Regions from separate parts of the Variovorax sp. J31P207 genome, predicted to be linked through region 1. Evidence: predicted binding sites of a transcription regulator. Region 1 holds the regulator's gene; each other region holds the start of a gene.
What was found. The regulator sigma-54, encoded in region 1, starts transcription at its own class of promoters, with help from an activator protein. The targets are predictions, from matches to a motif close to TGGCANGNAANCTGCTTT.
Positions count from the first base shown of each region.

Region 2: the regulator sigma-54 is predicted to act here: its motif matches at 1,137-1,154, upstream of QTI68_RS11735 (TorF family putative porin).
Region 3: the regulator sigma-54 is predicted to act here: its motif matches at 968-985, upstream of hmpA (NO-inducible flavohemoprotein).
Region 4: the regulator sigma-54 is predicted to act here: its motif matches at 746-763, upstream of glnA (type I glutamate--ammonia ligase).

Region 1 covers NZ_JASZYN010000001.1:1,004,839-1,006,992, forward strand. Annotated here, with positions in the region: gene lptB (LPS export ABC transporter ATP-binding protein) at 1-81, shown strand, start outside; gene QTI68_RS04735 (RNA polymerase factor sigma-54) at 95-1,690, shown strand; gene QTI68_RS04740 (phospholipase D family protein) at 1,693-2,154, shown strand, end outside.
Region 2 covers NZ_JASZYN010000003.1:137,051-139,204, forward strand. Annotated here, with positions in the region: gene QTI68_RS11730 (YifB family Mg chelatase-like AAA ATPase) at 1-1,036, opposite strand, end outside; gene QTI68_RS11735 (TorF family putative porin) at 1,203-2,066, shown strand; gene glnK (P-II family nitrogen regulator) at 2,123-2,154, shown strand, end outside.
Region 3 covers NZ_JASZYN010000001.1:588,298-590,451, forward strand. Annotated here, with positions in the region: gene norR (nitric oxide reductase transcriptional regulator NorR) at 1-874, opposite strand, end outside; gene hmpA (NO-inducible flavohemoprotein) at 1,023-2,154, shown strand, end outside.
Region 4 covers NZ_JASZYN010000009.1:98,687-100,840, reverse strand. Annotated here, with positions in the region: gene QTI68_RS27505 (competence/damage-inducible protein A) at 1-662, shown strand, start outside; gene glnA (type I glutamate--ammonia ligase) at 811-2,154, shown strand, end outside.

The DNA.
Region 1 (2,154 bases):
CTGGCACAAGGCACGCCTTCGGAGATCGTCGACAACGCCGAGGTACGACGCGTGTACCTGGGCGAGCACTTCCGGATGTAGGAGCCCAATCTCGATGAAGCAGGGGCTTTCGCTTCGCGTCTCCCAGCACCTGGCGCTCACGCCGCAGCTGCAGCAGTCGATCCGGCTTCTGCAGCTCTCCACGCTCGAGTTGAGCCAGGAGGTTGAGCAGATGCTCGACGACAACCCGTTCCTCGAACGCACGGCCGAGGAAGCCGCGCGCGAGGAATTCGGCCTCGATACCGCCGATGCGCCGGTGCGCGACGAAGATCGCCAGGCCGAATTCAGCGGCGACGGCGATGGCGACTTCACGCCCGGCCCCTCGGCGCCCGCCGCCGAGGTCGCGGTGGCCGCCGACGTTGCCGAGCCCGCCACCCTGGACGCGGTCGACGGCGAGCCCGACTGGGAGGGCGACGGCACGGTCGACATGGCGCCCGACGACAGCGAGTGGGGCAGCGATGCGCCCGCGCGCACCAACAACCTGGGCGACGACGAGCGCACCGATGCCACCGAGCTGGCGCGCAGCCAGGAGTCGCTGCAGTCCTTCCTGCACCGCCAGGCGCTGGGCCTGCGGCTCAGCGAGACCGACCGCGCGGCGCTGCGCTTCCTGATCGAATCGCTCAACGACGACGGCTACCTCGAGGATTCGCTGCCGGCGCTGGCCTCGGGCCTGGCCGGCGACGACAACGACCAGTTCGACGACCTGGTGCATCACTTCCAGGTCGCGCTCGGCCTGCTGCAGAGCCTGGAGCCGGCCGGTGTCGGCGCGCGCAACCTGGGCGAGTGCCTGACGATCCAGCTGCGCGCCCTGGCGCAGCCCGACGAGGACGCCGACGAGGCGCAGGTGCGCATGACCGCGATCGCGATCTGCAAGCAGCCGATGGAGCTGCTCGCGCGGCGCGACTTCAAGCGGCTGGCGACGCTCACGCGCAGCAACGAGGAAGAGGTCCGCGCGGCGCTGCAGCTGATCGCCCGGCTCGAGCCCAAGCCGGGCCGCCGCTTCGTCGACGTCGAGCGCAACGTGGTGATACCCGACGTGATCGTGACGCGCATCGGCAACGGCACCCACACCAGGTTCCGCGTCATGCTCAACCCCGAGGTCATGCCGCGGCTGCGGGTGCACGACATCTACGCCGGCGCGCTCAAGCAGCACAAGGGCGAGGGCAGCCAGGCGCTGTCGCAGCGGCTGCAGGAGGCGCGCTGGTTCATCAAGAACATCCAGCAGCGCTTCGACACCATCCTGCGGGTGTCGAACGCGATCGTCGAACGGCAGAAGAGCTTCTTCGTGCACGGCGAGCTCGCGATGCGGCCGCTGGTGCTGCGCGAGATCGCCGACGAACTCGGGCTGCACGAATCCACCATCAGCCGCGTGACCACCGCCAAGTACATGGCGACGCCCTACGGCACGGTCGAGCTCAAGTACTTCTTCGGCTCGGCGCTCGGCACCGAGACCGGGGGCAACGCCTCCAGCACCGCGGTGCGGGCGCTGATCAAGCAGTTCGTGAGCGCCGAAGACCTGAAGAAGCCGCTGTCCGACAGCCAGATCTCCGAGATGCTCAAGGAGCAGGGGATCGAATGCGCGCGCCGCACGGTGGCGAAGTACCGCGAGGCCCTGCGCATCGCGCCGGCCAATCTGCGCAAGGCCCTCTAGCGATGCTTCACGGCCCGGGCCTGCTGGCGCGCTGGTGGCGGCTCGGCCTGGCCCTGGCGGCGACGACGCTGCTGGCCAGCGGCTGCGCGATGCTGCCGGCCGACTTCGAGCGCCAGCCCTCGAGCGCGATCGCGGCCTCCGCCGAGACCACGCTGGGCCGGATCGCCAAGGCCTCCTCGCCCGACCCGGAGCTGAGTGGTTTCCGGCTCATGCCCGGCGGCGATTTCGCGCTCGACACCCGCTTGCAGCTCGCACGCCGCGCCGAGCGCACGCTCGACGTCCAGTACTACCAGATCGAGAACGACGAGACCGGCCGCTACTTCCTGCGCGCCCTGCGCGACGCGGCGCTGCGCGGCGTGCGCGTGCGGCTGCTGATGGACGACCTCTACACCTCCGGCGAGGACGAGCTGCTGCTCGCGCTGGCCGCGACGCCGAACCTCGAGCTGCGGCTGTTCAACCCGTTT
Region 2 (2,154 bases), on a different contig from region 1:
GCCGGGCGGCGCGCGAAATCGTGATGGTGCCGGTCTCCAGCGGCTCGCGCAGGGCCTCCAGCGCGGCGCGCGAGAACTCGGGGAACTCGTCCAGGAACAAGACGCCATGGTGCGCCAGCGAGATCTCGCCCGGCCGCGGCGGCGACCCGCCGCCCACCATCGCCACCGCGCTGGCCGTGTGGTGCGGGCTGGCGGTCGGCCGCCGCATCCATTGCCCGGTCTCGAAGCGCCCGCCCAGGCTGGCGACCGCCGCGCTCTCCAGCGCTTCGTCCACGCTCATCGCCGGCAGCAGCCCGGCGAAGCGCTGGGCCAGCATCGACTTGCCCGAGCCGGGCGGGCCCACCATCAGCAGGCTGTGGCCGCCGGCCGCGGCGATCTCCAGCGCCCGCTTGGCGCCCGCGTGTCCCTTGACGTCGCCCAGGTCCGGCGGGCGCGAGGCCGGGCCGGGCGGCGCCGCCAGCACGCGGGCCCAGCCTTCGCCGTCGCCGGCGGCGTCGAGGGCCGGCGGCACGGCGTCGGCCGGCAGGAACTGACGCACCACGTCCAGCAGGTGGCGGGCCCCATAGACCTCGGCATCCGGCACCAGCGCGGCCTCTTGCGCACTCTCGGCGGGCAGCACCAGCCGCGCGCCGATGCCGCGCAGGTGCAGGGCCAGCGCCATGGCCAGTGCACCACGCACGGGCCGCAACTGCCCCGACAAGGAGAGTTCGCCGGCGAATTCATGGCCGGCCAGCCGCGCGGCCTCGATCTGGCCGCTGGCCGCCAGGATGCCGAGGGCGATCGGGAGGTCGAAGCGGCCTGAATCCTTCGGCAGGTCGGCCGGCGCCAGGTTGACCGTGATGCGCTTGTTGGTCGGGAAGTCGAGCCCGGAATTCTGGATCGCGCACCGGACCCGCTCGCGGGCTTCCTTGACCTCGACGTCGACCAGCCCGACCAGCGTGAAACTGGGCAAACCGTTCGCCAGATGCACCTCAACCGTGACTTCTGCGGCTTCGAGGCCCAGCAAAGCGCGGCTCTGCACCAAACACAGACTCATTTCGCTCCCTTTCACCAAGATGGTGCGTGCCATCTCTTTGTTCTTGATTGTGACCAAGTGCATCGGGCGTCAAACCCTGCCTCCTCGGGAGGATGCGCTTTGGCACGCTCCCTGCTTTGAGAAGGATTCCTAACCACTTTTCAAAACACGAGGAGTCCGCTCGATGATGCACCGTAAATCCGTCCAGATCCTGGCTTTGGGCGCGCTCGCCGCCCTGCCGATGCTCGCCAGCGCGCAGGCTGCGGCCGACGCGGCTGCCGCACCGGCGCCGAATCTCACGGGCAACGTCGCGCTGACCACCAACTACAAGTTCCGTGGCCAGGACCAGGACGTCATCGGCAACAACGGCCTTGCCAAGACCAGCTGGTTCAAGCCAGCCATCCAGGGCGGCATCGACTATGCCTTCGGGGACAGCGGCTTCTATGTCGGCAACTGGAACTCCAGCGTCAACTGGCTGACCGGCAACTCGGTCGAGATGGACTTCTACGGCGGCTACAAATTCAAGGGCGGCCCGATCGACTGGGACGTCGGCGTCTATCAGTACTACTACCCCGGCAACACCTCGGGCAACACCACCGAGATCTACGGCGCGGGCACCTGGTCCGACGAGAGGTTCGGCGCCTTCACTGCCAAGTACTCCTGGACCGTCTCCAACGACTACTTCAACTACGCCGGCCACCAGCGTGGCTCGGGCCTGGATGGCCAGAACACCGGCTACCTGAACCTGGCGTACACGAAGGAGATCGTGCCCAAGCTGACCTTCAAGACGGCCATCGGCTACACCTTCTTCACCAGCGACATCAAGAGCCTGGGCTACAAGGACTACCTGGACTACAACGTGGGCGTGTCCTACGACTTCGGCAGCGGCCTGGCCCTGGCCGGCTCGGTGCAGGGGGGCAACAACCAGAGCGCCTTCAACCTGATCGCCTCGCCGGGCATCCCCACGGGCACGGTCTTCGGACCGATCGGCCAGACCACCTTCTCGCCGAATGTGACGCGGTTCATCGTCACGTTGACCAAGACGCTCTAGTCATAGAAGGCGTGGCCCGGGGCTGCGCCGTCCCTTTCATCCGCAGGAGAAACATCATGAAGCTGGTCACAGCCATCATCAAACCCTT
Region 3 (2,154 bases), 420 kb from region 1:
GGAACAGCGTGCCGCCGTCGGCCAGCTCGAACTTGCCCGGCCGGTCGCTGGTGGCGCCCGTGAACGCGCCCTTGACGTGGCCGAACAATTCGCTTTCGACCAGTGTCTCGGGCAGGGCCGCGCAGTTGAGGCTGATCATGGGCCGCGCCGCACGCGGGGACCCGGCATGGATCGCCTCCGCGACCAGTTCCTTGCCGACGCCGGTCTCGCCCTGGATCAACACCGACAGCTCGCTGGCCGCCACGGTCTCGATGTCGGCGACGAGCCGGCGCATGGCCGTGCTGCGGCCGATCAGCTCGCGGGCCCGCGGCGCCGCGGCGAGCCGGTAGCCCTCGGCGCGCAGGCTCTCGAGCGCCACGCGGTTCTCCAGCTGCTCGATGCGGCCGGCGACGGTGACGATGCCGGCCGCCAGGTTGGCGAACAGCTGCAGCGCCGCCAGGTCGCCGCGCGAAAAGCGATCGGGCTGCAGCGCGTCGAGCGTGAGCAAGCCCCAGATCCGTTGATTGAGCTGGATCGGGCAGCCCGCGCAGTCGTGCACGGGGAGGTCGCCATGCAGGCCCTCGACCAGGCCGTCGTAGGGGTCTGGCAGCGCGCTGTCGGAAGGAAAGCGCAAGGGCCCGGCGGCCCCCACCAGCGCCGCGAAGCGCGGGTGCTCCGCGATGCGAAAACGACGGCCCAGCGTGTCGCGGCTCAAGCCGTCGACCGCCAGCGGCCGCAAGCTGCCATCCTCGAGCCGAAGCAGCGCCGCGGCATCGCAGGGCAGCAGCAGGCGCAGCGACTGCAGCAGGCGGCGATAAAGCTCCTCGGCGGGCAGGCCGGAGCCCAGGTCCGCGACCAGCGGCGCGACTGCCTCAAGCAGCTTGTCGGGAGTCATCTGGACACGGTGATGGGTCATATCGACACGATTTTCGTCAGGTCATAACGACACTGTCAACGCCAAGCCGTTGATTTTGCTCGGGCCCGCGCCTGGAACGGAGATTGCGATGAACAAGGCATCCATCTGAACTCCAGGAGCCTTTTCCGTGCTGACCCCGCAACAGAAATCCATCGTCACCGCCACCGTGCCACTGCTCGAAACCGGCGGCGAGGCGCTGACCACCCACTTCTACCGGATCATGCTCGCCGAGCATCCCGAAGTGCGGCCGCTGTTCAACCAGGCCCACCAGGCGAGCGGCGATCAGCCGCGCGCGCTGGCCAACGGCGTGCTGATGTACGCCAAGAACATCGACCGGCTGGAAGCGCTCGGCGATCTGGCCGGCCAGATCGTCAACAAGCACGTCGCGCTGCAGGTGCTGCCCGAGCACTACCCGATCGTCGGCGCCTGCCTGCTGCGTGCGATCCGCGAGGTGCTCGGTGCCGAGATCGCCACCGACGAGGTGATCGCCGCCTGGGCGGCCGCCTACGGGCAACTGGCCGACATCCTGATCGGTGCCGAGAAGCAGGCCTACGACGAGCGGGCCGATGCGCCCGGCGGCTGGCGCGGTGCCCGGCCCTTCGTCGTCGTGCGCAAGGAAGTCGAGAGCGAGGAGATCAACTCCTTCTACCTCGCGCCGGCCGACGGCGGCGCGATCCTCGACTTCAAGCCGGGCCAGTACATCGGCCTGCGGCTGGTGGTCGACGGCAACGAGATCCGCCGCAACTACTCGCTGTCGGCGGCGCCGAACGGCAAGACCTACCGCATCAGCGTCAAGCGCGAAACCGGCGGCCTGGCATCGAACCACCTGCACGACGGAGTCGCCGAGGGCAGCACGGTCGAGCTGTTCCCGCCGGCGGGCGCCTTCACGCTGGAGCCGGGCGAACGGCCTCTCGTGCTGATCAGCGGCGGCGTCGGCATCACGCCGACGCTGGCGATGCTCGAGGCCGCGCTGAAGACCTCGCGCGCGGTCCACTTCATCCACTGCGCGCGCACGCGCGGCGCGCATGCCTTCCGCCATGCCATCGATGCGCTGGCCCACAAGCATCCGCAGCTCGCGCGCTTCTACTGCTACGACGAAGTGAGCGAAGGAGCGGCCGAAGCCGATGCGCCGCATGCGGTCGGCCGCCTCGACGCGCAGAAGCTCGCGCAGTGGCTGCCGGCGACACGCGACATCGATGCGTACTTTCTCGGACCGAAGCCCTTCATGCAGCAGGTGAAGAGCGCGCTGCGCACGCTCG
Region 4 (2,154 bases), on a different contig from region 1:
TGCCGGTGCGCATCACGGCCGCGCTGGGCCGGGCCTTCGCGTCGGGCGACATCGTGTTCTCGACCGGTGGCATCGGCGCCACGCCCGACGACCACACGCGCCAGTGCGCGGCGGCCGCCCTGGGCGTGCCGCTGGCGCTGCATCCCGAAGCCGAGGCACTGATCCGGGAACGCATGCAGGACACGGCGCGCGAGCAGGGCACGGTCTACGAGCCGGACCGCCCGGACAACGTCCACCGCCTGAACATGGGCGTGTTCCCGCTCGGCGCCAAGATCATTCCCAACACCTACAACAAGATCCCCGGCTTCAGCGTCGGCGACGTCCACTTCGTGCCCGGCTTCCCGGTGATGGCCTGGCCGATGATCGAATCGGTGCTCGACGGCCGCTACGCCGGGCTGTTCGCGCGCGGCCGCGCCGGCGAAAAATCGGTGATCGTCTACGGCGCCATGGAGGCGACCCTGACGCCGCTCATGCAGGCGGTCGAGCGCGACCATCCCGGCATCAAGGTGTTCAGCCTGCCGAGCGTCGACCACCCGCAGCACGGACGCCACATCGAGCTCGGCGTCAAGGGCGACGCGAGCCGGGTCGAAGCCGCCTACGGCCAGCTGCTGGCCGGCCTGCACGGCTTTGATGCGCGGCTGGGCCCCGAAATGGTGCGTTAACGCACGACGCACCAGTTTGGTTACAACTTGCCTTGTTTTGGGGGTTCCCCGGGGCGCCGAGGCGCTCCCGGCCGCTGTGACAATGGCATAGAAACTGCATCCTGAATTCCCGTACTTCCAACCCCCTGTCCATACCAAGGAGAACCTGATGGCCAAGACCGTCGCCGACGTACTCAAACTCGTGAAGGAAAACGAGGTCAAGTTCGTCGATTTCCGCTTCACCGACACCCGCGGCAAGGAACAGCACGTGACCGTGCCGGTTTCCGCGTTCGATGAAGACAAGTTCACTTCGGGCCACGCATTCGATGGCTCCTCGATCGCCGGTTGGAAGGGCATCGAAGCGTCGGACATGCAGCTCATGCCCGATCCGAACACGGCCAACATCGATCCGTTCTTCGAAGAAACGACGATGATCCTGACCTGCGACGTGGTCGATCCGTCGGACGGCAAGCCCTACGAACGCGACCCGCGCTCGCTGGCCAAGCGCGCCGAAGCCTACATGAAGGCCTCGGGCCTCGGCGACACCGCCTTCTTCGGACCGGAACCCGAATTCTTCGTCTTCGACGGCGTGCGCTGGTCGAACGACATGTCCGGCTGCTTCGTGAAGATCGAGTCCGAAGAAGCCGCCTGGAACACCGGCAAGGAATTCGAGCACGGCAACACCGGCCACCGTCCCGCGGTCAAGGGCGGCTACTTCCCGGTGCCCCCGGTCGACAGCTTCCAGGACATGCGCTCCGAGATGTGCCTGGTGCTCGAATCGCTGGGCATCCCGGTCGAAGTGCATCACCATGAAGTGGCCAACGCCGGCCAGATGGAGCTCGGCACCAAGTTCAGCACGCTGATCCAGCGCGCCGACTGGGTCCAGTTGCAGAAGTACGTGATCCACAACGTGGCCCACGCCTACGGCAAGACGGCCACCTTCATGCCGAAGCCGATCGTCGGCGACAACGGCTCGGGCATGCACGTGCACCAGTCGGTCTGGAAGGACGGCAAGAACCTGTTCGCAGGCGACGGCTACGCCGGCCTGAGCGACTTCGCGCTGCACTACATCGGCGGCATCATCAAGCACGCCCGCGCGCTGAACGCCATCACGAACCCCGGCACCAACAGCTACAAGCGCCTGGTGCCCGGCTTCGAAGCCCCGGTCAAGCTGGCCTATTCGGCCAAGAACCGCTCGGCCTCGATCCGCATCCCGTTCGTGGCGAACCCGAAGGGCCGCCGCGTCGAAGCCCGCTTCCCGGACCCGCTGATGAACCCGTACCTGGGCTTCGCGGCGCTGCTGATGGCCGGCCTCGACGGCGTCGAGAACAAGATCCATCCGGGCGAAGCCGCCAGCAAGGATCTGTACCACCTGCCGCCGGAAGAAGACGCGCTGATCCCGACCGTCTGCCACAGCCTCGACCAGGCGCTCGAGTACCTCGACAAGGACCGTGCCTTCCTGACCAAGGGCGGCGTGTTCACCGACTCGTACATCGATGCCTACATCGACCTC